Regions from separate parts of the Streptococcus sp. Marseille-Q8145 genome, predicted to be linked through region 1. Evidence: predicted binding sites of a transcription regulator. Region 1 holds the regulator's gene; the other holds the start of a gene.

The links. The regulator Rex, encoded in region 1, represses fermentation and respiration genes when NADH is low (regulators of the CRP and FNR family bind a similar motif). The targets are predictions, from matches to a motif close to TTGTGAANTANTTCACAA.
Region 2: ACWPVL_RS02550 (nitronate monooxygenase) is a predicted target of Rex. The motif match lies at 13,659-13,676, and genes of this name have one in related genera.

Annotation. Positions count from the first base shown of each region.
Region 1 is NZ_CBCOPQ010000005.1:269,064-284,505, reverse strand. It holds gene radC (RadC family protein) at 1-266, shown strand, start outside; gene ACWPVL_RS11200 (gamma-glutamyl-gamma-aminobutyrate hydrolase family protein) at 263-955, opposite strand; gene ACWPVL_RS11195 (redox-sensing transcriptional repressor Rex) at 980-1,627, opposite strand; gene ACWPVL_RS11190 (DUF1831 domain-containing protein) at 1,761-2,108, opposite strand; gene ACWPVL_RS11185 (cysteine desulfurase family protein) at 2,110-3,222, opposite strand; gene ACWPVL_RS11180 (ribose-phosphate diphosphokinase) at 3,234-4,190, opposite strand; gene ACWPVL_RS11175 (CYTH domain-containing protein) at 4,269-4,829, opposite strand; gene ACWPVL_RS11170 (GTP pyrophosphokinase) at 4,925-5,596, shown strand; gene ACWPVL_RS11165 (NAD kinase) at 5,580-6,398, shown strand; gene ACWPVL_RS11160 (RluA family pseudouridine synthase) at 6,395-7,288, shown strand; gene pta (phosphate acetyltransferase) at 7,307-8,281, shown strand; gene mutY (A/G-specific adenine glycosylase) at 8,338-9,501, shown strand; gene ACWPVL_RS11145 (thioredoxin) at 10,285-10,632, opposite strand; gene ACWPVL_RS11140 (phospho-sugar mutase) at 10,744-12,462, opposite strand; gene ACWPVL_RS11135 (ECF transporter S component) at 12,657-13,220, opposite strand; gene coaC (phosphopantothenoylcysteine decarboxylase) at 13,204-13,755, opposite strand; gene ACWPVL_RS11125 (phosphopantothenate--cysteine ligase) at 13,752-14,444, opposite strand; gene ACWPVL_RS11120 (formate--tetrahydrofolate ligase) at 14,651-15,442, shown strand, end outside.
Region 2 is NZ_CBCOPQ010000001.1:502,349-517,790, reverse strand. It holds gene ACWPVL_RS02615 (cation:proton antiporter) at 1-589, shown strand, start outside; gene ACWPVL_RS02610 (AAA family ATPase) at 715-2,988, opposite strand; gene ACWPVL_RS02605 (DUF1797 family protein) at 3,230-3,460, shown strand; gene ACWPVL_RS02600 (bifunctional methylenetetrahydrofolate dehydrogenase/methenyltetrahydrofolate cyclohydrolase) at 3,600-4,454, shown strand; gene ACWPVL_RS02595 (CBS domain-containing protein) at 4,733-5,389, shown strand; gene ACWPVL_RS02590 (ABC-F family ATP-binding cassette domain-containing protein) at 5,644-7,185, shown strand; gene ACWPVL_RS02585 (MarR family winged helix-turn-helix transcriptional regulator) at 7,306-7,731, opposite strand; gene ACWPVL_RS02580 (GNAT family N-acetyltransferase) at 7,794-8,228, shown strand; gene ACWPVL_RS02575 (DUF960 domain-containing protein) at 8,286-8,603, opposite strand; gene ntdP (nucleoside tri-diphosphate phosphatase) at 8,791-9,324, opposite strand; gene recX (recombination regulator RecX) at 9,411-10,187, opposite strand; gene ACWPVL_RS02560 (aminoglycoside 3'-phosphotransferase) at 10,213-10,989, opposite strand; gene rlmD (23S rRNA (uracil(1939)-C(5))-methyltransferase RlmD) at 11,045-12,403, shown strand; gene ACWPVL_RS02550 (nitronate monooxygenase) at 12,636-13,568, opposite strand; gene ACWPVL_RS02545 (DUF1858 domain-containing protein) at 13,861-14,091, shown strand; gene ACWPVL_RS02540 (DUF438 domain-containing protein) at 14,094-15,442, shown strand, end outside.

The DNA.
Region 1 (15,442 bases):
ATCAGCAGACAATCTTTGTAGGAACGGTAACTAGAAGCATTGCTGAGCCGCGCGAGATTTTGCATTATGCGCTCAAACACTTGGCGACATCTATTATACTTGTACACAATCATCCTTCTGGAGTGACTTTACCAAGTAAGAATGACGACGAGGTCACCAAACACATGAAAGAAGCTTGTGAGCTAATGGGGTTGGTTCTTTTAGATCATTTAATCGTTTCAAAAAATAATTATTATAGTTATCGTGAAAAAACGGATTTGATCTAAAGTTTGTGAACGACATAATCAAACAAGGCTAAATCCCCCGTTCTTGTGGGAAATAGAAATTCTGGATGCCACTGTACACCAAGAAATGGACTTCCATCAGTTGAGGTAACAGCCTCAATGACCTTATCCCGAGGATCGTAGGCTATGACTTCTAGATTTTTCGCTAGATCCTTGATACTTTGGTGATGGAATGAGTTGATTTGACAAGTAGGTCCGTATAATTCATGGAGGATGGAGCCATTTTTAGTGACCATAGTCTGTGTAGTGTATTGAGCAGTGCTATCTTGCCAGTGATTCTCGATGTCTTGGTGAAGTGTGCCACCCATAGAAACATTGTAAAGCTGAGTACCACGACAGACACCAAAAATAGGCTTGTTTTGTTTCCGCGCCTCTCGGATGAGAGCTAGTTCAAATAGATCCCTTTGAAGCAGATAATCATCACTTTCGATAGTCTGTTCTTCGCCGTAGAAATGAGGATGGACATTTTGTCCACCGGTAAGGATCAGTTTATCGATCATAGTAATATAGGTGTGAGCTAAGGCTTCATCACCAATTGGTAAGATAATTGGGATTCCCCCAACTTTATTGACTCCCTCGATAAAGCCAGTTGAAGTATAACTGATATGGATAAATTGATCGTTGGGAATATCCCTTTGGTTTCCTGTTATACCGATAATCGGTTTTTTCATAAAGTGTCTGTTTCCTTTCTTACCTTACTCATCATCTTTTCTCATGAAATAGAGTAAGGTTTGGAGTTCGCTGGTTAGGTCCACATATTGTACAACCACATCTTTGGGGACAGATAGGTGCACTGGGGAGAAGCAAAGAATTCCCTTGATACCAGCATCAACCAAGACGGATGCGACTTCTTGTGCCTTAACGCTCGGCACTGTCAGAATGGCTGTCTTTACGTTTCCTTCTTGGACCTTTTCTTTAATTTGAGAAATTCCATAAATAGGAATTCCATCATTTGTAGTGGTCCCGACGTCAGAATAATCATCTGTATCAAAGGCCATTACAATCTTCATTTTATTCCGTTCATGAAAGCGGTAGTGTAAAAGAGCACGACCCATATTTCCGACGCCAACAATCATGACATTTGTAATCGAGTTGTCATTGAGAAGATTGGCAAAGAAACTCATTAGTTTCTTGACATCGTAGCCAAAACCTCTACGACCTAACTCACCGAAGTAAGAAAAGTCACGCCGAACAGTCGCAGAGTCGATTCCAATCGCCTCTGCGATCTGTTTTGAATTGGCCTTTTCAATATTTTCTGCATTAAATCGTTTGAAAATCCGGTAGTAGAGGGAGAGCCGTTTAGCAGTAGCACGTGGAATAGAATTGCTTTTTTCAGTTTTCACAAAATCACGACCTTTCTATCTTCTATTCTATAGAAAGCTTGTGAAAAAATCAACTAATTTGATGAACAAAATATTATTATACTAATAAAGATAGATAAAATAATAGAAATAAGCAAAATTCTTAGAATTTCGCTTATTGGGGTGTTTTTTCAAAAATATCTCTTTCAACTAAACTATCCATCAGGAAATAGAATTTTTGCTGAATAATATGGTGTTTTTCTGATTTGAAGATATTCACCAGTCTTAAACCAGACTTGTCCGTAATATTAATTTTTACTCCGCTTAGATCTTTATTGATGATAATCTTAAGCAAGAATCCATCGCCACTATTGGGAACAGCTTCAAGTAAACGAGAAAGCTCGTAATTACCAACTTTTGTTTCAGCAAATGTATTGTCCCGCAAGGTAAATTTCTTAACATTTGGATGGAGTGAGTAGGTGAAGTCGCAGTTTGCTAAGCTAACAGATGTTTGAAAAGCCATCTTATCCTCCTAGTATTTCTTTTAGTTTTTGGCTGAAGAGTTTGATTTCTTGGATGCTAGTTTGGTCTGATACACTGATACGAATGGATTCTTTTAGGCGTTCAGAATCTTGCCCATAGAGGGCTTGAAGGACGTGGCTGGGCTGAACCGCTCCAGCTGTACAAGCAGAACCAGTCGAGATTGAAAAGCCATTAAGGTCCATTTGAAGCAAAATAAGGTCATTCTTATGGTTTGGAAATCCAATATTGATAACATAAGGCAGGCTAGGCTGACTTTCGTTTAGATAGAAGTCTAAATTTGCCAAATCATCCAGTAGCGTATCTTTTAACAGTTGAGCGTGTGTAAGGTTTTCCTTTAAATGGGCGAAACTTTCAGAAAGGGCAGTCGCCATCCCAACAATGGAAACGAGGTTTTCTGTACCTGCTCGATGCTTGTTTTCTTGATCGCCGCCATGCATGAAATTATCAAAATCCATCTGGTAAGCATAGAGAAATCCAACTCCTTTTGGACCGTGGAATTTATGAGCTGATGCACTCAGGAAATTGATTCCCCATTCTTCAGGATAGATGGGGAGCTTGCCGACGGCTTGGACTGCATCAACGTGAAAAGCAGCAGGATGATCCTTTAGTAATTCACCAATTTCTTGAATTGGCAAAATATAGCCTGTTTCATTGTTGACAGCCATGACTGAGACAAGGATAGTATCTGGTCTAAGGGCATTCTTGATATCTTCCGTTCGGATTTGCCCATCCACTGGCTGAATAATAGTGACTTCAAAACCAAAGTGCTCCACCAAGTATTCAACAGGCTCCAAAACAGCATGGTGCTCAATGGCTGTAGTGATAATATGCTTGCCTTGATTCTGATGGCGTAAGGCATATCCCTTGACTGCAGTGTTATTACTTTCAGTACCACCTGATGTAAAGAGGATATTTTTGCTCTGTGTGTGTAGAACTTTAGCAATATCTTCGCGAGCTTGTCGGAGCAGTTTTTTAGCTTCTCGACCGTGGCTGTGGGTACTGGATGGATTGCCGAAGACTGTCATTGCCTGAGTCATGGACTCAATCGCAGCAGGCGATAAGGCAGTCGTAGCAGCATTATCTAAATAAATCACAAATTTATCCCTTATTTCTTTTGAAAAGCAAAAAGTGGGCTGACTGGTTTTCTCTCTTGAATACGCACGATAGCATCACCAATCAACTCGCTGGCTGTGATGTAGTGAACATTCTTCGGAGTCTTTTCTTTTGTATCAACAGAGTCAGTCACCAAGATTTCTCGGATAGGAACACTGTCTAGTAAGTCTGCAGCTTCATCTGCAAATAAACCATGACTTGAGACAGCATAGATTTCGACAGCTCCTTCACGTTCAACGATTTTAGCAGCTTCTGAGAAGGTACGACCGGTATTCAAGATATCGTCAATCAAAATAGCTTTTTTACCTTCAACTTCACCGATGATATAGCCTTCAGAGCGTCCTGCTTCGTCTTCACCGTAGTCGATGATGGCGATTGGAGCATCGAGATATTCTGCCAAGCTACGAGCGCGTTTCACGCCAGAATTTTTCGGGCTAACGACGACAACATCCTCGCCAGTTAATCCCATATTGCAATAATGCTCAGCAAACAATGGAATGGTGAAGAGATTGTCAACAGGAATATCAAAGAAACCTTGTACTTGGACAGCGTGAAGGTCAAGTGAGATAACTCTGTCTACGCCAGCTCCAACAAGCATATTGGCCACGAGTTTTGCAGTAATTGGCTCGCGAGGAGCAGCTGTCCGATCTTGGCGAGCATAACCAAAATAGGGCATAACCACAGTTACGGTATTGGCACTTGCTCGTTTACAGGCATCAACCATAATCAATAACTCCATCAAGTGATTATTGACTGGGAAGCTGGTAGATTGGATGATATAGATATCATAGCCACGAACACTCTCCTCAATGTTAATCTGAATCTCTCCATCAGAAAATTGGCGGGAAGAAAGCTTGCCTAAAGGTACGCCAGCAGCTTCAGCAATCTTCTCAGCAATTGAGTGATTGGAATTGAGGGAGAAAAGCTTCATATTTTTTTTGTCTGACATTAGAATGACCATCCTCTTTTTGTCTCTTTAGATTTATAAATATTATTTTACCAAAAAAATGAGATTATTTCAGCATTTTTACAAGTTTTCGGCAAATCTGGCAATCTTACTTTTACCAGGCTTGTATTGGATTTGATTTTCGTTTAAAAAGTCTTTGAACTTTTGCTCCCCTTCTTCGATATCATTGATTTCTAACTCTAATTCGAAATCTTTTTTACCAAAGTAACGACTTTCGTCTAAGGCAAAAAGGCCGATTGCATCTTGTTTTTCGTATCGAATATTTTCAAGGGTTCCGAGTATTGTTAGTTTGTCAACTGGGATTCCTTTTTCTTGCAGTTTGTCTAGGATTTCTCCTTGAGGAAATTGCAAATTTTCTGTAATTTCCTTAAATTCATCTTCGGACAAGGCTTGGTTGTATTCGAAATTTCCAAGTTTTTGAGGAATTTTCAGAGTAAACTCAGCAGCGTCAGGAGTGGTTCGGACTCGCAGAGCCATGCGAGCTTCACGAAGAGCAAAGTCAGCCGAATCAATATAATAGTTGACTTGGAAAATTGGCTGGACATGATCAAAGAAGGTCAGAAGTCGTTTATGTTCGTCTTCTGTTAGCATTGTTTTGTATTCAATTTCTAAATGGTTCATTTTTAAATCCTTTTCTTTATCTGAAAGCGATTTTATGTTATAATAACAACTGTATTTATTTTATACAAAAAACGAATAGATGACAAGGTATGTATATGACAATAGATTGGGAAGATTTTCTGGATCCATATATTCAGGCGGTTGGTGAGTTGAAAATCAAGCTTCGTGGCATACGCAAACAGTATCGCAAACAGCAACGCCATTCACCGATCGAGTTTGTAACCGGTCGCGTAAAACATATTGAAAGCATCAAGGAAAAAATGGAACTTCGCGGGATAACTGAGGAAAACTTAGCCCAAGAGATGCAGGATATTGCTGGTTTGCGTGTCATGGTTCAATTTGTAGACGATGTGGATGAAGTTTTAGAAGTTTTGCGAAATCGGACAGACATGCGTATCGTCCAGGAACGTGATTACATCAAAAACAAAAAAGCCAGTGGTTATCGTAGCTACCATGCCATCGTTGAATATCCAGTAGATACGATTAATGGAAACAAAGTTATCTTGGCAGAGATTCAGATTCGTACCTTGTCCATGAACTTTTGGGCAACGATTGAGCACTCTTTAAACTATAAGTATAAAGGAGAATTTCCAGAGGAAATTAAACGGCGCTTGGAGACAACAGCTAATCTCGCCTATCAGCTAGATGAAGAGATGGGAGCCATTCGCGATGCCATCCAAGAAGCACAAGCACTCTTTGATCCTCTGCACCGCAAGCTAAATGACGGTGTTGGAAATAGTGACGATACAGATGAAGAATACAGGTAAAAAAATAGCGATTATCCGCAATCGCAAAAGGCAGAGTGAGGAAGTATTTCAAACTCTGATGCAAAAATTGCGGAAAGCAGGCTTCATCCTGACACCCAAAAATCCAGATATCGTGATTTCTGTCGGTGGTGATGGGATGCTGCTATCAGCTTTCCACAAGTATGAAGAGCAGCTGGATAAGGTGCGCTTTGTCGGTGTCCATACCGGACATTTGGGTTTTTATACAGATTACCGAGACTTTGAAATTGATAAATTAGTGGAAAATCTGAAATTGGACACAGGTGCCAAGGTCTCTTATCCGATTTTAAATGTCAAGCTAACCTTTGAAAATGGGGAAACTCGGACGATTCGTGCGCTCAATGAAGCAACCATTAAACGCTCCGACAGAACCATGGTAGTTGATGTGGTCATCAATAATGTCCATTTTGAGCGTTTTAGAGGCGATGGGATTTCTGTCTCAACGCCTACTGGAAGCACAGCCTACAATAAATCATTGGGAGGAGCTGTTCTACACCCAACGATTGAAGCCTTGCAAGTAACAGAAATTGCTAGTCTGAATAATCGTGTTTATCGCACTTTGGGTTCCTCAGTTATCGTTCCTAAAAAGGATAAAATTGAGCTATTGCCGACTCGTAATGACTACTATACCATAGCGGTTGATAATCAAACATTTTCTTATAAAAATATTGTCCGTATTGAGTACCAAATCGATAATCATAAGATTAACTTTGTAGCCTCACCTAGCCATACCAGCTTTTGGAATCGCGTGAGAGACTCCTTTATCGAGGAGTGTCAAGAATGAGATTTGAGTTTATTGCGGATGAGCATGTCAAAGTCAAAACATTTTTGAAAAAGCATGAAATTTCAAAAGCCCTTTTGGCCAAAGTGAAGTTTGCAGGTGGCAATATTCTTGTCAATGGTCAATCTCAAAATGCCATTTATTTGCTGGATATTGGCGATAAGGTGACAGTAGATATCCCTTCTGAGAAGGGATTTGAAAGTCTAGAAGCCGTGGATCGTGATTTGTCGATCGTGTATGAAGATGAGCACTTTCTAGTTTTAGATAAGCCTGCCGGAGTAGCTAGTATCCCTAGTGTCAACCATTCGAATACGATGGCGAACTTTGTCAAGGCATACTATATTCGGCAAGATTATGAAAATCAGCAGGTTCACATTGTAACAAGATTGGATCGCGATACCAGTGGACTCATGCTCTTTGCAAAACATGGCTATGCTCATGCAAGACTGGATAAGCAACTGCAGAAAAAAATGATTGAAAAGCGCTATTACGCGCTCGTTCAGGGGAGCGGTGAGCTTAAACCGGAGGGAGATATTATTGCGCCAATCGGGCGCGACCCTGACAGCATTATTACCAGATGTGTGACAAAGGATGGTAAGTATGCTCATACCAGCTACAAGGTTGTAGAGCAGTTTGGCGATATCTATCTGGTAGACATTCGTCTGCATACGGGGAGGACTCATCAGATTCGTGTGCACTTCGCCCATCTTGGATTTCCTCTCCTCGGAGATGATCTCTATGGCGGGACTTTGGAAGCGGGAATTACACGTCAGGCCTTGCATTGCCACTCTTTATCTTTTTATAATCCATTTTTGGAAAAGCAGCTCCAATTGGAATCCCAGTTGCCGATTGATTTCCAAAACACCATTACATCGTTAACAAAAAATAATTAATTTTTAAAGGAGAAACTCATGGAAGTTTTTGAAAGTCTAAGAGACTCAGTTGTTGGTAAAAATGTTCGTATTGTATTGCCAGAAGGACAAGAACCACGTATTCTTCAAGCGGTTAAACGCATAGTAAAAGAATCAGAAGTTACACCAGTTCTTTTGGGAGATCCAGATAAGATCCGTATTTACTTGGAGATCGAAAATATTACGGAAGGCTATGAAGTCATAGATCCTAAAAACTATGACAGATTGGAAGAGATGGTGGCGGCTCTTGTAGAGCGTCGTAAGGGCAAAATCAGTGAAGAAGAAGCTCTTGAGCTTTTAAGAACAGACGTTAACTATTTTGGGGTGATGCTGGTCTACCTCGGTATCGTAGATGGTATGGTTTCTGGCTCTATCCACTCTACAGCTGCCACAGTGCGTCCAGCCTTGCAAATCATTAAAACACGGCCAAATGTAACAAGAACTTCAGGTGCCTTCCTCATGGTGCGTGGTTCAGAACGGTATCTTTTCAGCGACTGTGCCATTAATATCAATCCTGACTCAGAAGCCTTGGCAGAAATTGCGATTAACTCAGCGGTGACAGCTAAAATGTTTGGTATTGATCCTAAGATTGCCATGCTGAGCTATTCGACTAAAGGTTCTGGCTTTGGAGAAAGCGTTGATAAAGTGGTACAAGCGACTAAGTTGGTCCATGACTTGCGCCCAGACTTGGAAGTTGACGGGGAATTGCAATTTGATGCTGCATTTGTACCAAGCACAGCAGCCTTGAAAGCTCCAGGAAGCAAGGTTGCAGGTAAAGCGACTGTCTTTGTCTTCCCAAGCATTGAAGCAGGAAATATCGGTTATAAAATGGCAGAGCGTTTAGGTGGATTCTCAGCTGTCGGTCCAGTTCTTCAAGGATTGAACAAGCCGGTAAACGACCTTTCACGCGGATGTAATTCAGATGACGTTTATAACTTAACACTGATTACAGCTGCACAAAGTGTTGACCAATAAAATAACTAAAAAAGATGAGTAATTCATCTTTTTTAGTCTGTTTAAGTATGAGAGAAATGTTAGATTTAAAAAAATTTGGAATTGAAATGTGGGAAGAGGAAAAGATTGCCTCTTTTCGCGAGAAATTATTGACTTGGTATGATGAACATAAACGTGATTTGCCTTGGCGTAGGTCCAATAATCCTTATCATATCTGGGTTTCTGAGATTATGTTGCAGCAAACACGTGTGGATACGGTGATTCCTTACTATGAGCGTTTTCTTGACTGGTTTCCAACTGTTGCTGACTTAGCTCAAGCGCCAGAGGAGAGACTGCTCAAAGCTTGGGAAGGTTTGGGCTATTATTCGCGGGTGCGAAATATGCAAAAGGCAGCCCAGCAGATAATGACGGATTTCGCAGGAAAATTTCCTGATAGCTATGAGGGAATTGCTAGTCTCAAAGGGATTGGTCCTTATACGGCTGGTGCTATTGCTAGTATTGCCTTTGGTCTAGCTGAGCCTGCGGTGGATGGCAACGTCATGCGGGTGCTGAGTCGCTTGTTTGAAGTTGATTTAGATATTGGCCAACCCAGCAATCGTAAGGTCTTTCAGGCCATGATGGAGATTCTGATTGATCCAGATAGACCTGGAGATTTTAATCAAGCGCTGATGGATCTGGGCTCAGATATCGAAGCTCCTGTTAATCCTCATCCAGAAGACAGTCCTGTAAAGGAATTCAGTGCAGCCTATTTACATGGAACTATGGATAAATATCCTATTAAAGCGCCTAAAAAGAAGCCAGTTCCAGTCTATCTTCAAGGCTTGATTATCGAAAATGAGCAGGGACAATTCTTGCTTGAAAAGAATGAGGCTGCTGGCCTGTTATCAGGTTTTTGGCATTTTCCCTTGATTGAAGTCGAGGAATTTCAATCAGATAATCAGATGTCTCTCTTTGAGGTGGCTGAAAATCAGCCCAGTATGGATCTGTCTCCTCAAGAAAGCTTTGAGCAGGATTATGATTTAATTGTCAATTGGCAGCAACAGTCCTTTCCGAAGGTGCAGCATGTTTTCAGTCATCGCAAGTGGCATATCCAGCTGGTTTATGGTCGAGTCAAAGATAGCCAGCACGAAGCTGAGGGAGAGGTCTTGTGGCTTGATCCAGAAGAATTTGGCAAGTACCCCTTTGCCAAGCCCCAGCAGAAGATGTGGGAGGCTTTTAGGAACGTAAAAGATGGAAACTAAAGTCAATAGTCTGTTGTACTCGATTAAATTTACGAAGAATAGGAAATCACTAAAATATGTCCCCTACCTCTAGTCCTCCAGAAAAAACTTTTATTGGACGTCGTAGCAAACTTGCTGGTGTCATTTATTTTATATTAGGCGCTTTGAATTTCTTACATTGTCTTCTTTATTTTCAGTGGGTATTTTCTCCAACGGTGAAACCTGACTTCGTCATTATTCCAATTTTTATAGGCTTAAATATTTATTTTTTGACTCGCGAGTTCATCTATAAATGCTTCCATTGGTGTGGCTATCATGCCTTACCTGAGTTAGTTGAGTTCGGGAGCGGACGCTATTCCTTTCACTTGCCTGTTTTCGAAAGACATACCGAAAACTATAAGGTCTATTACAGTAAAAGATCAAAGAAACATCAATTTCTCTTCTTTGCGAGCTATATTTTATATGTGAATTTAATTTTAGGAGTTCTTTTGCTCTTCTCATGTGTATATTGGGCCATGTTCATTGAGAGTTCCTCGAAATTTCAAGATTGGCACGCTTTTCTATTTATTTTTTTACTAATCATCCTGTATTAAAGCTTTATTTAAAAAATATAAACATTGGTTTAAAAATTATTTTAAACTAGATGATAGAATAGTAGAACACGGCTTTCCGATATATACTTTGAAAGAAAAATAAAAGACAAACAATATAGTTTGTCTTTTATTGTTTTTAAAATGACTTTTAGCCCTTCTCGTTCTGTAAGGCGTGAGGCAAATAAACTACCCTTTAGATAGAGACTTGTGCTTAAATCCCAGCAAAAGCTTTAATTTCATCTGCAGTCATAGAAGAATCACAACGAACAGCCACTTGTCCGTCTTGAACATGAACAAAACCAGGAACCGTCGGAATGCTGTATTCAGAACGGAAGGCTTGCAGTTTCTCTAATTCGCTGGCTTCTTCGCTATTGATAAAGAAAATATGCGCCTTGGTATCAGCGACAACGCCAGCAAGAGTAGCTGCGAATTTACGGCAGTAAGGGCAAGTTTTGCGACCAACGAAGAAAGTTGCAGTTTCTTTGTCAGCAATCGCTTGGCGAGCTCGGTCAACAGTTGTGACTTCTAGGTCTTTAATATGTTGAGCAAATTGTTCCATAAATAATCCTCATTTCTTTTGATAAAACTAGTATGCCATAAAGTTTCTAAAATTGCTTAGATTTGATACGAAAAAAAGATGAGATTGGTTCGTCTCATCTTTTATAATTGCTTATTTTACAAAAGCATTGATTTCCGCTTCAATATTTGCAATCTTAGCTTGTGAATCTTCATTGCTATCACCGACAACGGCAATGTAGAACTTGATTTTTGGTTCTGTTCCAGATGGACGGACAGCAATCCATGAGCCATCAGCCAAAGTGTATTTCAGCACATCGCTTGGAGGAGTTGTCAGAGCTGTAACAGTACCGTCTGCGGCTGTAGAAGTCTGCGCCTTAAAGTCTTCTGTAACAGAAATAGCAGTAGTGTTGAATTCTTTCGGAGCATTGTCGCGGAATTTAGCCATAATAGCCTTGATTTGCTCAGCCCCATCAACACCAGACAAGGTTACAGAGATAGTCTTTTCAGCAAAGTAGCCATACTCTTTGTAGATTTCTTCAATACCGTCAGCCAGAGTCAAGCCACGTGAGCGATAGTAGGCAGCAAGCTCAGCCACGACCAAAACAGCTTGGATTGCATCTTTATCACGTACGAATGGTTTGATCAAGTAACCAAAGCTTTCTTCAAACCCCATCATGTAAGTGTGATTGTGTTTTTCTTCGAATTCTTGGATCTTTTCAGCGATAAATTTGAAACCAGTCAAGACATTGAACATGGTTGCGCCGTAGCTTTCAGCAATCTTAGTCACCAGGTCAGTGGAAACGATAGACTTGCAGAGAGCTGCGTTAGCTGGCAGAGTTCCAGCACTCTTATGAGCTTCTAAGATGTACTTAGCCATGATAGCCCCGATTTGGTTACCTGAAAGGTTGAGGTAGCTACCATCTTTTTGAAGAACTTCCACACCAACACGGTCAGCATCTGGGTCAGTTGCGACAAGAACATCAGCACCTACTTGGCGACCAAGTTCTTCTGCGAGTGCAAAGGCTGCTTGGCTTTCTGGGTTTGGAGATTTAACAGTTGAGAAGTCAGGGTCAGCTACAGCTTGCGCTTCAACAACTTGCACAGAGTCAAATCCTGCTTGAGCCAAAGCGCGACGAGCTAGCATTTCACCAGTACCGTGCAGAGGAGTATAGACAATCTTCATGTCCTTGCCGTATTCATCAATCAGTTTTTGGTTGATATTGACATCTTTAACTTCCTTGAGGTATTCAGCATCAATAGCATCGCCAATCACTTCAATCAAGCCAGAAGCTTTTTCAGCTTCCACATCAGCAACTTCGATAGCAAAAGGATTTTCAATCGCACGGATGTAGTCAGTCAATGCATCTGCATCATGCGGAGGCATTTGTCCGCCGTCTTCACCATATACCTTGTAGCCGTTAAATGGAGCAGGGTTGTGGCTGGCTGTAATCATGATACCAGCGAAAGTTCCTAGATGGCGCACTGCAAATGAAAGTTCTGGAGTTGGGCGCAGGCTTTCAAAGACATAGGACTTGATACCATGTTTAGCCAAGACTGCAGCAGATTCAAAGGCGAATTCTGGTGAGAAATGACGAGAGTCGTAAGCGATCGCAACACCGCGTTTTTTGAAATCATCTCCTTTTTCTTCAATCAAGCGAGCCAAACCTTCGGTTGCCTGACGGACAACATAAATATTGATACGGTTGGTACCAGCGCCGATCAAACCACGCATACCAGCGGTACCAAACTCAAGGTTTGTATAAAAGGCATCTTCCTTAGTTTTTTCGTCCATACCTTCTAACTCTTTCCGAAGATAGTCAGGAAGTTCAGCGAAGTCAAGCCATTTTTTGAAGTTTTCTTGATAGGTCATAGGTAGAGTCTCCTTTATATTTAAGATAGAAAATCACTGTGTGTTTTTAAGAAAGGGCACAAGATTTCCTTGTTTGTTCAATCGCTTTCATTGTAACATATTTTCATATTTTTTGAAAGTACCGACCTAAAAAATAGTGAAATACTTTGAAAAAATGAACATGCTTGGATCAAAAAAATAATCACGCTAGGTGATTATTTTTTAAGTTTTTCAAGTGCTGGAACGATTGCAACTGTAAGGATAGCAGAAATAATCATTTCTGAGATTGCATTAGCTGAAAAAATCAATGCAAGCATGGCTTTGATATCTCCATTGTAAACAGATGAAAATAGAATGAAAATTCCTCCAAGAACGAAGATGGTGTTGGTCATTGAGCCTACGGCACCAGCTAAAACCAAACCTGGCTTAGTTTTCATCCATTTGTAGACAAAATACGGAGTGATCCCGATTAGAATACGTGGAACCATAGCGATCATCAATGAATTGATGCTACCGTTTTCTACAAAAGGACTGAAGAGGTAGCTAGTTGGCAGCAGGACAACGGTGTTGGTCACCACACTGATTACTCCCATCAGAGCTCCAAGAACAGCTCCAATTCGCGGTCCGTAGATAATACTAGCGATAATGACTGGAATATGAATAATGGTCGGTTTAATCGGAACCGGTAGTAGGTTGAAAATAACAGAGCTCAGCAGATGGAGCACTAACATAATAGCAAAAAAGATAGCAATTTGCGCGATACTAGATTGTTTTCTCATTTATAATTTCCTTTACTTTTTCTATAATAATTTTGACATCAGCTAGAGCGCCAGTCCCATGATCTCCGCAAGCTAGAACAGCTTCACGCGGTTCGATAATCTCCCAGCCAAATTTTTTTAATCTTTCCAAATTGTGCTGAGTTAGTGGATTTTCATACATCTTGGTATTCATGGCTGGCGCGATGGCTTTTTTGACATGAGATGGGAGAGCAAGAGCTGTAGCGGTTACCATATTGTCTGCCAGACCATTAGCCAGTTTGGCGATGGTATTGGCTGTAGCAGGAGCGACTAAGAAAAGATTTGTTTCTTTGCCGATCTCAATATGGTTGACCTTGTCTGGCCTCGGCTCGCTCATGAGGTCAAGGGAAACAGGATTCTTTGATAAAACCTGTAAGGTCAGCGGGGTGATAAAGTGACTGGCAGCTTCCGTCATGAGAACAGAGACACTGTAGCCTAGCTTACCCAGCTGGCTCGTAATATCTGCTGCTTTATAGGACGAAATACTGCCCGTGACAGCGAGAGTAACATGGATCATGAACTGTCTCCTTTCTGGATATGGCTTAACAATTGTTCAGCAATTTCTGCCTTGGAGAAAGCTTCAGTGACAGTATTTGCACCTAGGAGATAAGCGTGGTGTTGCCCGCTAGAAATTTCAGTCAAATCGTTGGCTACAATTAATTCAGCCTGATTTTTTTCAAGGCTGGCTCTAGCAGTAGCCAGTAGCTCTTCTTTAGAGACGCCTACTAGGAGCTTAAAGCCAATCAATCGAATATTGGGATTCCATTCCTTGACCTTGCTGATGATTTTAGGATTTTTCTTGAGGAAAAGTACCTGATAGTCATCAGCAGATGAAATCTTACTTTCAGAATTAATTTTTCCAAGAAATTCAGCCAAATCTGAACTGGCAAGAACCTCCTCAAATCCTGCCATATACACTGGTTTATAGTCAGAAACAGCCATTGAATGAATGAGTACATCATGAGCTGGCACCAGCCTTTCCATAGCTGTCAGGAGCTGCTCCGTATCTTCAATGATCTTAATCGTCAGGTTTTTATGCGGGTCAGGTTTGACAGCTTTAGCCGTTGTCAGCAGAGTCACCGAAGCACCCTCGGCCAAGCAATGCTCGGCCATCATTTTCCCAAGTTGACCCGTTGAATGATTGGTGATAGAGCGGACTTGGTCGATTTTTTCACTCGTTCCGCCAGAGGTAATCAATATATTCATAGCTTTATTCTACAAGAAAAAACGAATTTAGTAAAATAAAATAAACTTAAAGTTTTATTCAGCTAAACTTATTTTTCTACGAAAAACTCTATATTCTTTTAGAGTATATAGAGTAATTGCCGAACGTTGTATTGTTATTAGATTTTAAATGTGCAGTTTTAATTCTTATCTGGTATAATAGTTTTATCAAATTAGAGGAGTTCCTAATGAAAACAGATATCGAAATTGCTCAGAGTGTTGCCCTGCAGCCTATTGTGGATGTAGTAAAAAAGGTTGGTATTGACTACGATGATTTGGAGTTGTACGGAAAGTATAAGGCCAAGCTCAGTTTTGACAAGATTCGTGAAGTAGCAGAAAATCCTGTTGGCAAGCTGATTTTGGTGACAGCGATCAATCCAACTCCAGCTGGAGAAGGTAAGTCGACCATTACCATTGGACTGGCTGACGCGCTTAACAAGATTGGCAAGAAAACGATGATTGCTATTCGCGAACCGTCCCTGGGACCAGTGATGGGGATCAAAGGAGGAGCAGCTGGTGGCGGTCATGCGCAAGTTCTGCCAATGGAAGATATCAACTTGCATTTTACTGGTGACATGCATGCCATCACGACTGCGAATAATGCTCTGTCTGCTCTTATCGATAATCATCTTCATCAGGGAAATCCCCTGGGAATCGATCAGCGTCGCATTATCTGGAAGCGGGTAGTTGACCTGAATGACCGGACTCTTCGTCATGTGACCGTTGGCTTAGGAAGTCCGGTTAATGGTATTCCACGCGAAGATGGTTTTGACATCACGGTTGCTTCTGAAATTATGGCGATTCTTTGCCTAGCTACGGATATTGAAGATTTGAAAAATCGCTTGGCAAACATTGTCATCGGCTATCGCTATGACCGCACACCAGTTTATGTTCGTGACCTTGAGGTAGAAGGTGCTTTGGCTTTAGTCTTGAAAGATGCAATTAAGCCAAATCTAGTTCAGACTATTTACGGGACACCA
Region 2 (15,442 bases), on a different contig from region 1:
GGAAGGAAAAATCAGCGATCGTGGCTATCATCTTTATCAGCGTTACCTACATAATATTGAGCAGGGCATCAATCGAAACTTAGTTTCTCGATTTACCTATATGTTTCTCGTTACACTGCGCGTATTGCGCATGTTGCTCCATGAAATCGTCACCCTTGGTGCTAGATGGCGCTCTTGGAGGCAAGGTGGAGCTAAGTATCTAACTGCTGAGGATATGGAGGATATAGCAGAGCTTTATCTGTCCAATACCGAAGTCATTATCGAAAGTTTGGAACATCTAAAAGGCATCTATAAGCCTTCTCTAATTACTTTTTTGCAGGAATCTCGACTAAGGGAAACGGAGATCATCGGTAGTGGTGCCTTCGTCGAGCGTGTTATTGCGCGATTCAAGCCCAATAATATCTCAGAAATGATCTGGGGCTATTATTTGGAGAGAAAAATTATCTTTGAATATGAGAAAAAGAAATTGATCTCAAGTAGCTATGCTAAACGCCTGCGCCAAAATGTCAATAATTTAGAAAATTACTCACTGAAAGAAAGAGCCAATACTCTACCTTATGATATGGTTAATTACGCTAGAGAGCGCTAGAAGATAAGGCTATCCAGTGAGCTCCACTAAAAATTAAATAGATGCAAAAAAGAGAACGGAATGCTTTATCCGTTCTCTTCTTGCTTTGTTTTTAAAAGTTTATCAAGACGCAGAGCTAAAATCAGTTAGCTTTGGCTTTCATCCAGCTTGGTTTTTTCTGCTTCAGCCTTTTTGGCTGACTTGATGAGAATTTTTCCATTGCTAGTCATGATAGCTTTGAGATCTTTTTCGCTTGGATTTTCCAGATAGAAGTCAGTAATAGCATCTTCGATATGGTCCTGAATGGTACGGCGCAGTGGGCGAGCACCCATTTTCGGATCGTAGCCAAGATCAACCAATTTTTCTTTGACTTTCTCTGTAACATCCAGATGAATGTCGTTGGTTGCCAAGCGCTGGTTGACATCGTCCAGCATGAGGTTGACGATCTGCAGCAGATTGTCCTTGCTGAGTGGCTTGAATTCGATAATGCCGTCGAAGCGGTTCATAAACTCAGGACTGAAGAAGTTACCCAGCTCACCCAAGACGGAATTGGTACGGCCTTCACGAGCTGCCCCAAAGCCAACGCTGGCTTCAGCTTTGCCAGTTCCGGCATTGGATGTCATGATGATAATGGTGTCCTTGAAGCTGACAGTCCGACCTTGACCATCGGTCAGGCGGCCATCATCTAGAACCTGCAGGAACATGTGCATAACATCAGGATGTGCTTTTTCCACCTCATCCAGTAGAATGAGCGAGTAGGGATTGCGGCGGACGCGCTCAGTCAACTGACCCGCTTCCTCGTATCCGACGTAGCCTGGAGGCGCACCGACCAGCTTGGCCACGCTGTGTTTCTCCATATATTCACTCATATCAAAGCGAATCATGCTGTCAGCAGAGCCAAAGAGCTCAATGGCTAGTTGCTTAGACAGCTCAGTCTTACCGACACCAGTTGGGCCAACAAAGAGGAAGCTGCCGATTGGGCGATTAGGACTTCCCAGTCCGACCCGGTTGCGGCGGATGGCCTTGGCAATCTTATCCACGGCATCATCTTGGCCGATGACATGAGCTTTTAAGTCGCTGGCGAGATTGACCAGTTGAGACTGTTCTTTCTCTTTGAGGTCGCCTACGGGGATATTGGTTTTTTGCTCTACAATGTGCTCAATGGTTTTCTCGCTGATAATTGGAATATCGTTATCCAGCACGCTCGTCTTCTGAAGTTCCTTGTATTTGGCAATCTGGTCACGGAAGTAAGCCGCCTTCTCGAAATCTTCGTCACGAGTGGCCTGAGCCTTGAGGTTTTCGGCCTCAATCAGCCGCTGGTCAATAACCTTAGGATCAACAAAGTTGAGGGTCAGATTCATCTTAGAGCCAGCTTCATCCAAGAGGTCGATAGCCTTGTCTGGCAGGAAGCGGTCTTGGATGTAGCGGTTGGAGAGAAGTGCCGCAGCTTCAATGGCCGCATCTGTGTACTTGACGTGATGGTAGTCTTCGTATTTTTTCTGAATCCCTTTGAGGATGGTGATTGTTTCTTCTACTGTTGGCTCATCTACCTTAACGGGCTGCATGCGGCGTTCGAGGGCTGCATCCTTCTCGATGATACGGTATTCATTGAGGGTAGTCGCTCCAACCATTTGGAGTTCTCCGCGAGCCAAAGCTGGTTTGAGAATGTTTCCAGCGTCCATATTGCCATCGCCAGCAGATCCAGCTCCTACGATTTCATGGATTTCATCAATAAAGAGAATGACATCTTGACGAGAACGAATCTCGTCCATGAGCTTCTGCATCCGCTCTTCAAATTGACCACGGATACCAGTCCCTTGTACTAGACTGACAACATCTAGGCGGATAACTTCCTTGCCTTGGAGTTTGTGAGGTACATCCCCATCTACGATTTTCTGGGCCAAGCCTTCGACCACAGCTGTTTTTCCGACACCGGGCTCTCCGATAAGGACAGGATTGTTCTTGGTGCGGCGGTTGAGGATTTCAATAACACGAGTAATCTCTTCGTCCCGACCGATGACAGGGTCAATTTCTCCTTTACGGGCGATCTCAGTCACATTGATACCAAACTCTTCTAGGAGACCTTTTGGCTTTTGCGGAGCCTGTTGGCGTGCTCCGCCTCCATGATTGGAATTGCCACCATAGCCACCGCCACCGTAGCCTCCTCCAGATTGAGTTGGCGGGATATTTGGATTTGGTTCTTGGGGTTGTTGGAAATTACCAAGACTGTTAAAGAAATCGTCAATAGGATCAATTCCTTGGTTGTTAGCCTGAGTCAGTCCTCGAAAAAGGCTATTGTTAGGGTCTGTCTTCATGATTTGGTAGCAGTTTTGACAAAGGTCAATCTGCTGTTTATTTCCGTTTACATTTGTATAGAGATGGATGGTTGATTCATTGATTTTACAATTTTGACAAAGCATATTCTACCTCTTTCTTTGGCCGTAGATCCACCTATTTTTAAATGGTCAAAAATAGTCAAAGTATTATAGTTTCATTATATCAGTATTCTTGCACAATGCAAGAATTTACTACAAAATCCTCCCTGAGACTGATTTTTTGAGAAATTATAGCGCGAAAAAGAGAAAAAAATGGTCTTTTACTGGTATTTCAGTTTCTTTTTATGGTAAAATAGGAGAGAAGCAAGTAAATAGGAGAAATAAAATGGAATCACATTTAGTTAGAATCATCAATCGTTTGGAAGCTATGGCCAAAGATGGTGGAAATTTAAAACGTAATTTTGAACGTGAAGGAGTGGTTGTTGCCGAAGTGGCGTACAGCTACGACGAAGAAAATGGACCAATTTTTACTCTGCGTGATGTGGCAGCGCGTGAGACTTATACTTTCGATAGTATTGACTTGATTGCCATGGAAATTTATGAATTATTATACTAAAAAGCAGGGTTCTGCTTTTTTATTTTGCTTGTCAAGCTCAGTCTTTAATCTTATAACTTTATATAAGAAAAATGTATAAGTGGGACAGAAGGATTTCTGATATAATGAATAAATATAGTGAAAAAGAAATGAGAAAAGAATGGCAAATATTATTGACGGGAAAGCTTTAGCAGAAAAGCTTCAAGCGAAACTTGCTGAAAAAACAGCAAAACTAAAAGAAGAAACAGGTCAGGAACCAGGTTTAGTGGTGATTTTGGTGGGCGACAATCCAGCCAGTCAGGTTTATGTGAGAAATAAAGAGCGGTCTGCTCTAGCCGCTGGCTTTCGCAGTGAAGTTGTGCGCCTGCCCGAGTCAACGAGTCAGGAAGAATTGCTGACCTTGATTGCTAAATATAATCAGGATCCAGCTTGGCACGGAATCCTAGTCCAGCTTCCTTTGCCAGCCCACATTGATGACGAAGCAGTTCTATTAGCCATTGATCCAGACAAGGATGTAGATGGCTTTCATCCGACCAATATGGGGCGACTTTGGTCAGGGCATCCCTTGATGATCCCTTCTACACCAGCAGGAATCATGGAAATGTTCCGCGAATATAAGGTAGACTTGGAAGGCAAGAATGCGGTGGTGATTGGCCGTAGTAATATTGTCGGCAAACCTATGGCTCAGCTTCTGTTGTCTAAAAATGCGACCGTTACATTGACGCATTCAAGGACCCATCATTTAGCAAAAATTGCAAAGAAAGCTGATATTTTAGTGGTGGCGATCGGACGAGGACACTTTGTAACCAAGGACTTTGTCAAGGAGGGAGCTGTCGTTATTGACGTCGGCATGAACCGGGATGAAAATGGCAAGTTGATTGGCGATGTTAAATTTGACGAAGTGGCAGAAGTGGCTAGTCTTATTACTCCAGTTCCAAAGGGAGTCGGACCGATGACCATTACCATGCTAATGGAACAGACTTACCAGGCCTTTGTTAGAAGTTTGGAGAAATAATAGAAAAGTAGCATTTGGCTGATCAATTTTCTCTTTCAATTGTTTTTTTGTAATCTTGTCGCTAGAGGTATTAGACAAGAAACTATAGAGATAGGCTAAAGCGAGGCTGGGTCAAACGTTCCCCCTCGTTTTCTCATAGAAGAATCTAGCTTTTTTATAGGTAGTCTGCCTGATTTTTCTAAATTTTGAAAACATAAGAGAAAACTGTGAAAGCGTTTGAAATTGGTTGGAAAATACAGTATAATAAGATTAGAAAAAGAAACTAGAGGAGGCTTCTCATGGCAGTAAAAGATTTTATGACACGCAAGGTTGTATACATTAGCCCAGACACAACGATTGCGCATGCGGCAGATATTATGCGCGACCAAAAATTGCACCGCTTGCCCGTGATTGAAAATGATAAACTGGTGGGCCTTGTGACAGAAGGAACAATCGCAGAAGCAAGTCCATCAAAGGCAACGAGCCTATCTATTTATGAAATGAACTATCTTCTGAATAAAACCAAGGTAAAAGATGTGATGATTCACGATGTCGTTACGATTTCCCAGTATGCTAGTCTGGAAGATGCGACTTATTTGATGCTGAAAAATAAAATTGGAATCTTACCAGTTGTTGACAATGAGCAGGTCTATGGAATCATTACGGATCGCGACATTTTCAAAGCTTTTCTAGAAGTTTCTGGTTATGGCGAAAAGGGCGTTCGGATGCGCTTTGTCACAGAAGACGAGGTTGGTGTCCTATCGCATATTATCGCCTTGCTTGTCGAAGAAAACCTCAATATTTCAAACACAGTCAATATTCCTCGTAAGGACGGTAAAGTTGTCATTGAGGTACAAATTGACGGAGATATTGACTTGGTTTCCTTGAAGTCCAAGTTTGAAGCACACAATATAAAAGTAGAAGATATTACCCGCACTAGCGCAAAAGTTTTATAAAGTTAGAGAGAGTGGGACAGAAATCGGTAATTCGTTAGAATTCGATTTCGTCGTCCCACCTCCGCACAGTTGAGTAGGGCTGTAAAAGCTGATGAAATCAGCGTAGTAGAGCCCACTCAACCACTGCGTCTTGCTCGACAATCCAAAGACAATTGAGAGGCTAGGACCTTTGTCCCAGCCTCTTTTATTTTCTTGCCAATTGGCTTCCTAAGATGGTATAATCAAGAAACTGCAATCAATGTAGAGGAGAAAAGATGAGTATTTTAGAAGTAAAAAATCTCAGCCACGGTTTTGGGGACCGGGCTATTTTTGAGGATGTATCCTTCCGTCTGCTCAAGGGAGAGCATATCGGTCTGGTTGGTGCCAACGGTGAAGGGAAGTCAACCTTTATGAGCATTGTGACGGGCAAAATGCTGCCGGACGAAGGGAAGGTCGAGTGGTCCAAGTATGTGACGGCTGGCTATCTGGACCAGCATGCAGTTTTGGAGCAAGGTCAATCTGTCCGTGATGTTTTGCGTACGGCATTTGACGAGCTTTTCAAGACCGAGGCTCGTATCAATGAAATCTATATGAGCATGGCTGAGGATGGAGCCGACGTTGATGCTCTGATGGAAGAAGTGGGCGAGCTGCAGGACCGCTTGGAGAGCCGGGATTTCTATACGCTAGATGCCAAGATTGACGAGGTCGCACGGGCTCTGGGTGTCATGGACTACGGTATGGAAAGCGATGTGACGGAGCTATCTGGTGGGCAGCGGACCAAGGTTCTTTTGGCTAAGCTGCTTCTGGAAAAACCGGATATCCTGCTCTTGGACGAGCCAACCAACTATCTAGATGCGGAGCATATTGACTGGCTCAAGCGCTACCTCCAAAACTATGAAAACGCCTTTGTCCTGATCTCCCACGATATTCCTTTCTTGAATGATGTGATCAATATCGTCTACCATGTGGAAAATCAGCAGTTGACCCGCTATTCTGGGGATTATTACCAGTTCTTAGAAGTCTATGAGATGAAAAAATCTCAGCTGGAAGCCGCCTATGAACGCCAGCAGAAGGAAATTGCAGACCTCAAGGATTTTGTGGCCCGCAATAAAGCTCGTGTAGCGACCCGTAATATGGCCATGTCACGTCAGAAAAAGCTGGATAAGATGGACATTATTGAGCTGCAAAGTGAGAAACCAAAGCCTTCCTTTGATTTCAAGTCTGCTCGCACGCCTGGTCGTTTTATCTTCCAAGCCAAGGACTTGCAGATTGGGTATGACCGTCCACTGACCCAGCCTCTTAATCTTACCTTTGAGCGCAATCAGAAGGTGGCCATCATCGGAGCAAACGGGATTGGGAAAACAACCCTACTCAAGAGTTTGCTAGGGATTATCCCGCCTATCGCAGGTCAAGTCGAACGCGGGGACTATCTGGAGCTGGGTTATTTCGAGCAGGAAGTCGAAGGCGGCAATCGTCAGACACCACTGGAAGTAGTTTGGAATGCCTTTCCGGCCCTTAATCAGGCAGAAGTCCGAGCGGCTCTGGCCAGATGTGGTCTGACTTCCAAGCACATCGAGAGCCAGATTCAGGTTCTTTCAGGTGGCGAGCAAGCCAAGGTTCGACTTTGCCTCCTCATGAACCGAGAAAATAATGTTCTGGTGCTGGACGAGCCGACTAACCACTTGGATGTAGATGCCAAGGAAGAGCTCAAGCGCGCTTTGAAAGAATACAAGGGCAGCATCCTCATGGTCTGCCACGAGCCTGATTTCTATGAAGGCTGGATGGATCAGATCTGGGATTTCAATCAACTAACTTAAAAAGCTATTAAGGTGGTTTTGCTTGCAGAGACGAGGGTGTCTTCTCAGTCACTTGCAAGCAGCCGCTTTTAATAGCTTTAGTTTTTAATGCCATATAGTTGCAAATGCAACTGTTTTGTGTTATACTTCTTCTTGTTGGGAGTTCTGAATTTTCTGTAAGATATGATCTAGTTGAAAGAGTTCAGACGATGTTAGTTGACGCAGACTGGTCTGGATGTATCTGTCCTCGTAGCCAATCAGCTTATCATATACTTTTAGTGCAGGAGTCAGTGGATAGACCTCCTTGAATTTCTTATTCTCTTGCTTGGTCTTTTTGATAATCAATCCTCGTTCTTCCAGCTTTTGTAGAGAGCGGCTTAGGGTAGTCTTGTCAATCTGAACCAGCTCTGCCAGCTGAGATTGATGAATGGCAGGATGTTCGACAATGCGAGTAAGAATGAGAAAGAGATTATTATCAAGCCCGTATTGGCTAGCTTCTTGATTCATTCTCATCATGGCTTGACGGGAGATAAATCCCATTTGACGAAATAACTGACGATAATCCATAAGAACTCCTTTGATAGTTGCATTTACAATGATTATATAATAAACCAAGGACGGAAACAAGCATGTGGCATAAAAAATATTTGCAAGAGTTGGACACGCTAGAGTTCTACAAGATTTTAACACTGCGGATCGATACCTTTGTCGTCGAGCAAGAGCGAATCTATCATGAATTGGATGAAAAAGACTTAAAAGCTGTTCACATTTTTCATGTTAATAAACAAGAGGAAATAGATGCCTATGCCCGCGTGTTTGAGGAAGCTGAAAAAGTCGTTTTTGGCCGCCTTGTGACAGCTCCGTCAGCCCGGGGAAAGGGCCTAGGGAATAGATTGGTAGAGGAAATCTTGATTCTTTGTGAGAAAAAGTGGCCGAGAAAAATGATTGAAATTGAAGCTCAGGAGCAAGTCGTGGGGCTTTATGAAAAATTCGGTTTTGTGACTCAAGGAGAGCCCTTTATCTTTGAATCGACGCCTCATATCAAAATGATTTACAAAAAATAAAAAAATCCAGTTGATGAACCGTTCATAGTGATGGTGTCTCAACTGGATTTTATTTTTTTAAAACATGGAGTATTCATCGGCTAACATGACCGTCTCTCTGCCGTTATTATCCACAACGTAGATCATGCGAGGGTAGAATGGGTCAAATTTATAGGTGAAATCAAAGGAGATGAGTGTATCGAGATGGTCCTCAGAGAAGCGAAAAGTCAGCTTCCCTTCGTTATTGATCAATTCGAAGCGAATCAGATTATTCAAAGGGAAGACATCTTTAAGGAAGTTGTCGATGATGTACCAGAAAGTGTCAATCACATCATCTGGAAGGCTAGTGATAGCGCCAAAGCTGGCATAGCGACCACGAGTATTGGTAAAAGCCATGAGACTCACTCCTTTCTGGAAATTTTGCTGTGGAGGACCAGAAATTGGTCCTCTAGTGCTTTACTAGCAGCATTGATGGTTCTATCATACAAGAAATAAGTAGGAATTGCAAGAAATTGCTTTTTTGCTGGACGAAGGTCTTTTGAGAAAGAAAACAAGAAAAAAGAGCTTGCGCTCTTTGACAACTTTATCGATTCTTTAGTTCAACATAACGTTTGTACCAAATTTTCACATAAGCATCGGAGAAGGGACCGCGTTCGTTGTTGATCCAGTCAACCAGAATCTTGACGTTTTCCTTGAGAATGAAATCCAAATCATCCGAATAGTTCATTTGCCTTTTATGACGCTCATATTCTTCCACATCAAGCAGCCGTTTTTCCCCGTCTGTGAAGACCTTGACATCTAAATCATAGTCGATATACTTAAGGGCTTCATTGTCCAGATAATAGGGGCTGGCAAGGTTGCAGTAGTATGAGGTGCCATTATCACGAATCATGGCAATGATATTAAACCAATATTTCTTATGAAAATAGACAATGGCAGGCTCTCGCGTTACCCAGCGCCGGCCATCACTTTCTGTTACCAGTGTGTGGTCATTAACGCCAATAATGGCATTTTCTGTTGTCTTTAGTACCATGGTATCTCGCCAAGTGCGGTGAAGATTCCCATCATGCTTATAACTTTGAATTGTAATAAAGTCGCCTTCTTTGGGAAGTTTCATAACCTACCAACTTTCTACAATTTTTAAGTTTATCCTCTTTATTGTAACATATTTTCATAAAAATGCCTAAGTTTTCATAGAAAATCTTAAAGATATTCTCTCAGAGCGCTGGCAATGTCCGAAAAATCATAGCCTTTGCGGGCCAGAGCTTGGGTCAGACGTTGTTTTAAGTCGTAGCCCTCGTACTTTTTGAAGTACTTGCGGTATTGCTTGTCTAGCTCTTTATAGAGCAGCTCTTGTTGGGTTTCTTGGTCTTCTTCGATTTCTAAATGATGGAAGGCCTCTTTGGCTTGGCTATAGGAAAATCCTTTGTTTATCAGGGCTTGGAGGAGTTTATCTTGCAAGGCCTTGCTGGGCAGTTTTCCCTGGTATTTCTTTAAAAGTTTCTCAGCAACTCGCTCAGCTACTTCAGTGAAATCAAATCGTCTTAGCTCTTCTTCGATAATAGTGCTAGAAATCCCTTTTTGGCTGAGTTTTTGCTTGAGAACAAAAGCGCCCTTGTCACCAGTGAGAAGGTTGGATTGGATATAAGAATTGGCATATTTTCTGTCGTTGATCCAATTTTCTTTTTTCAAAGCGTCCAAGACTTGGCTGATGATTTCTGGTTGGATATCGTGCTGGTTCAGGTAGTCATTAACTTCCTTGGCAGTTCTTTGCTTGAAGGAGAGATGGTAGAGGGCTAGATTTTTCCCGTAGGAAAATTGGGTGTAAGTTTGAATCTCTTTCAACTCTTGCTCCGTGATGTCCATCCCTTTAGACAGCATGAAGCGGACGATAGTGTCTTCTGTAATATAGAGCTTTTCACTGTCGTCCAACTCCAAGAGGTAGAGCCGTTTTTTCTTTTCGATTTTTGTGATTTTCATAGGGGATTTGGTAAAGTCCTTTCTTTTAACCAAATGCTTCAAAGGCAGCTATCAAGCGCAGTTTGTCTGTATCAACATCCTTCCTGCCATAGTGGTCAAGAAAGAGCTCTGCGTATTGGGGGTCAGATAAATTATAAGTAAGAGACCAGATGGCCCAGTAAAGGTCAAGGTGGCGATCGCTAAGGCAAGCGAGACCAACGTCGATAAAGCAGGAGAAGGTTGAAGCGTCTTTCAGAATGAAATTAGGCAAGCAGGCATCTCCGTGAATCAAGGCGTCCGCCGTTAGTAGATGTCCCTGTTCTTGGATAAGTTGATATGCTTCCTTACGGCTTTGGATGTGAAATTGAGGCAGCAAGGCTTTTTGATAAAAGCAACCTTTCTGATAATTTTCCTCTGCCTGCTCTTTATAGTGTTGGAGGCGATGCTGGATTGGGAAATGCTGGGGTTGGATGCTGTGAAGTTTTTTGAGTGCGGCAGCCATTGTTTGGCAAAGCTCTTCTGGCTGTTGAAGAAAGGTTAGGGCGTCCTTGCCCTCGGCTTCTCTAGTCAGCAGGTAGTCATGATCTGCTGATAGGTAGTGAGTGACAGGCACACCGAGTTCTTGCTTCTCAAACCATTTGGCAAGTGTGGCTTCTTGGGCTAACTGGCCTTTTTGGTCAATTTTCAAATAATAGCCCGTATCGGCATAGAAAACACGGGCGCTTGAATGTGAGGAGCTGTCGTAAAAGTTGGCTCCCTCTAGATAAGTTCGGATTTGCTCAGGGAAATGGGCTAGTGGAAGGGATATTTTTTCTGCTTTCATACTTTTATTGTAACATATTCTCAACGAATCGACTCTAGCGTGGTATAATAGAGGCATGAATGTAAAAGTGAAGCAAAGAATCCCTCTCAAAATCAAGAAAATGGGAATCAATGGGGAAGGAATTGGATTTTATAAGAAAACGCTGGTCTTTGTGCCGGGGGCTTTGAAAGGTGAGGAAGTTTACTGTCAGGTGACTAAGGTTCAGCGTAATTTTATCGAGGCTAAGCTCCTCACAATCAACAAACGGTCGAAATTTCGAGTTGAAGCGCCGTGTGAGATTTATGAAAGCTGCGGAGGCTGTCAAATCATGCACCTCCACTATGACAAGCAGTTGGAGTTTAAAGAAGATTTGCTGCGTCAGGCTCTGAAAAAGTTTGCGCCAGCTGGCTACGAAAACTATGAGATTCGTCCGACCATTGGTATGCAGGAGCCACTTTATTACCGGGCGAAGCTGCAGTTTCAGACTCGCAAGTTTAAGGATGAGGTCAAGGCAGGGCTCTATGCCCAGAATTCCCACTATCTGGTCTCGCTGAAAAATTGTTTGGTTCAGGACAAGGTGACGCAGGCTATTGTCAATAAGGTGGCTCGACTTTTAGGCAAGTATAGGCTGCCTATCTATGATGAGCGCAAGATTGCTGGCGTACGCACTGTCATGATTCGCAGGGCCAGAAAAACGGGTCAGGTGCAGATGATTTTTGTAACAGGACGCAAGCTAGACTTTTCTCCAGTCGTTCGAGACCTAGTGGCTGAATTCCCAGAGATAGAGACGGTGGCAGTCAATTATCATACGAGCAAGTCCAGTGAGATTTATGGGGATAAGACAGAGATTATCTGGGGCGAGGAAGCCATCCAAGAAGGTGTGCTGGACTATGAGTTCTCCCTTTCGCCTCGAGCTTTCTATCAGCTCAATCCGGAGCAGACAGAGGTGCTTTATGCGGAAGCAGTCAAGGCTTTGGATGTGACGGCTGAGGACCATTTGATCGATGCCTATTGCGGAGTGGGGACCATCGGCTTTGCCTTTGCGAAAAGGGTCAAGTCTCTGCGTGGTATGGACATTATCCCTGAGGCCATTGAAGACGCTAAGCGCAATGCGAAACAGATGGGCTTTGATAATACACTTTACGAGGCTGGAACGGCAGAGGAGATTATTCCTCGCTGGTATGCTGAGGGTTATCGGGCGGATGCCTTGATTGTCGATCCGCCGCGAACAGGTCTGGATGATAAGCTGCTGGAGACGATTGTCCGCTATGCACCTGAAAAGATGGTTTATGTTTCCTGCAATGTCTCAACTCTGGCTCGGGATTTGGTCAAGCTCTGTCAGGTCTACGATGTCCACTATATCCAGTCGGTTGATATGTTTCCCCATACCGCTCGGACCGAAGCAGTGGTGAAATTGGTCAAAAAAGTCAAGTAACAGAGCGATTTGTTGAAAAACAAGCCTAAATGAACAGCAAAAGAGGCTGGGACAAAAGTCCTAGCCTCTCAATTGTCTTTGGATTGTCGAGCAAGACGCAGTGGTTGAGTGGGCTCTATTACGCTGATTTCATCAGCTTTTACAGCCCTACTCAACTGTGCGGAGGTGGGACGACGAAATCGAATTCTAACGAATTACCGATTTCTGTCCCACTCTCTTTTGAGTTAGAGGATTATAGCTTGATTTCAGTGTTTTGGAGAACCTTCTGAGCATCGGCAACGATTGTGTCGAGGATTTCTTTACATGGACGAATTTCCTTGACTAAGCCTGCGATTTGGCCACTCATCATAGAGCCATGTACGGTATCTCCTTCGTAAACAGCTTTAGAAAGAGAACCGATGGTGATTTCTTCGAGTTCGTCACGATTGGTGCCTTTGTTTTCTAGTTCGATATAGTGGTCGGTCATTTCATTGCGTATACAACGAACCGGTGCACCAGCAATACGACCAGTCACGGCAGTAGCAGTGTCATTGGCTGCAACAATGGCATCCTTGTAACCTGCTGAAATTGGGCATTCTTCTGAAGCTAGGAAGATCGTTCCCATCTGAACCCCTTGCGCACCGAGGACAAAAGCGGCAGCGAGACCACGACCATCTGCAACCCCACCTGCAGCGATGACTGGAATATCAACGGAGTCAACAATCTGAGGAATGAGAGCCATAGTATTGGTTTCACCGATGTGGCCGCCAGCTTCAGAACCTTCAGCAATCACGGCATCAACTCCGAGCTCTTGCATTTTTTGCGCGTGTTTGACACTGGCAATAACAGGGATAACCTTGATACCAGCCTCTTTCAGATAAGGCATGATGAATTTTGGTGTACCAGCCCCAGTCGTTACGACAGGAACTTTTTCTTCAATGATGACTGTCACAATATCCTTGATATTTTTCATCATGAGCATAACATTGACGGCAAAGGGCTTGTCAGTCAATTTACGCAGTTCACGGATTTCTTCGCGCAACTGCTCACCCGTCATTCCACCTGAAGCAATGATTCCCAGCCCACCAGCTTCTGAAACAGCTGCCGCCAGTTGGTAGTGGGAAATCTGAGCCATGGCTCCTTGGAAAATAGGGTACTTGATGTTCAACAATTCTGTAATAGACATAGGGCATCTCCTTTATTCTGTATTTAAAATCATTATATCACTATAATAAAGCGTTTTCAAGAAAGCTCTGGTCTGACAAAAGCTAGGACTTTGTGAAAATAATCTCAGAAATCCTTGATAGGACTGGCTTTTTCTTGTGAAACTCCGTTTATCAGTGTCCTTATAACAATAACTTATAGTCTATTAGAATTTGTTATATTCTCTAAGACCGAATTTGAGCAAGTGTGGGAAGGATTTTTATTGGACGCATCTTTTGTGATATAATAATAAAAAATATACGGAGGTAGAGCATATGGATAATGTAATTGATTTGTCTATCCCAGTGGCAGAAGTGATTGAGAAGCAGCCAGAGGTTTTGGATGTTTTGGTCGAGTTGGGCTTTAAGCCTCTGGCCAATCCTGTCATGCGAAATACTGTCGGGCGCGTGGTTTCGATCAAAAAAGGAGCCAGCATGAACGGTATTGACCTGGATAAAATCAAGCAAACGCTGGAATTAAACGGCTATGAAGTGGTGGGGATTTAGGCATGGCTACTGAACGCATTGAAGTCCTCAAGTCAATCTTGCTGGATCTACATAACGGAGCTTCTGCAGAATCCGTTCAGGAGCTTTTCAATGAGCATTTTGCTGGTGTGTCCGCTATTGAAATCAGCCTGATGGAGCATGAGCTGATGAACTCGGATACGGGAGTGACCTTTGAAGATGTCATGTCCCTCTGCAATGTTCATGCCAACCTCTTTAAAGGTGCTATTAAGGATGTGGAGGTGGCAGATACCGACCACCCAGGCCATCCGGTTCAAGTCTTTAAGCAGGAAAATCTAGCCTTGCGGGCTGCCCTTATGCGGGTTCGCAGACTCCTATCAACCTATGAAAGCACAGAAGATGAGGAGCTTCTACCTGAAATTCGCAAGGGACTCCAGCGCCAGCTGGGTTTGGTGGGTCAGTTTGATATCCACTATCAGCGTAAGGAAGAGCTCATGTTTCCCATCATGGAGAGCTATGGCCACGATTCGCCGCCCAAAGTCATGTGGGGCGTAGATGACCAGATTCGAGATCTTTTCCAAGAAGCTAAGATTGCAGCAGAGCAGCTGCCAGACACTTCGATTCAAGAAGTCAAGAACAAGTTTGAGACTTTTGCGGCTGAGTTTGAAGCTATGATTTTCAAGGAAGAGTCTATCCTTCTCATGATCCTCCTCGAATCCTTTACTCAGGATGATTGGATCAAGATTGCTGAGGAGAGTGATGCTTATGGCTATGCCATCATCAAGCCGACAGAGAAATGGATTCCTGCGCGACACTCATTCTCGGAGGAGGAAGCTGGGGATGCTGATGATGAAGGAAGCGAAGCGCCAGCCAGCACAGAGCAGACTAGTGATGGCAGATTTGAGCAGGTCATTGATACGCCGGATGGTCAGGTCACTATTTCCTTTAAGCCTAAGGAAAAGAAGGAGCAAGCCTTTAATCGGGACTCCCAGCAGCCTTTTGGTCATGGCTATCTGTCGGTGGCGGAGGCCAATCTGATTCTGGACCATCTGCCCATGGAGATTACCTTTGTCAATAAGGACGATATTTTCCAGTATTATAATGACAGTGTGCCTGCAGACGAGATGATTTTCAAGCGGACTCCGTCCCAGATAGGGCGCAATGTCGAGCTCTGCCACCCGCCCAAGTTTTTGGACAAGGTGCGGCGGATTTTCAAGGCTCTGCGTGAGGGAGAGCGGGACAAGTTTGAGATGTGGTTCAATTCGGAATCGCGGGGCAAGTTTGTCCATGTGACCTATGCAGCGGTGCGGGATGAGGCTGGCGCATTTCAGGGGGTGTTGGAGTATGTACAGGACATTCAGCCCTTCCGTGACATTGACAGTGATTTTTACCG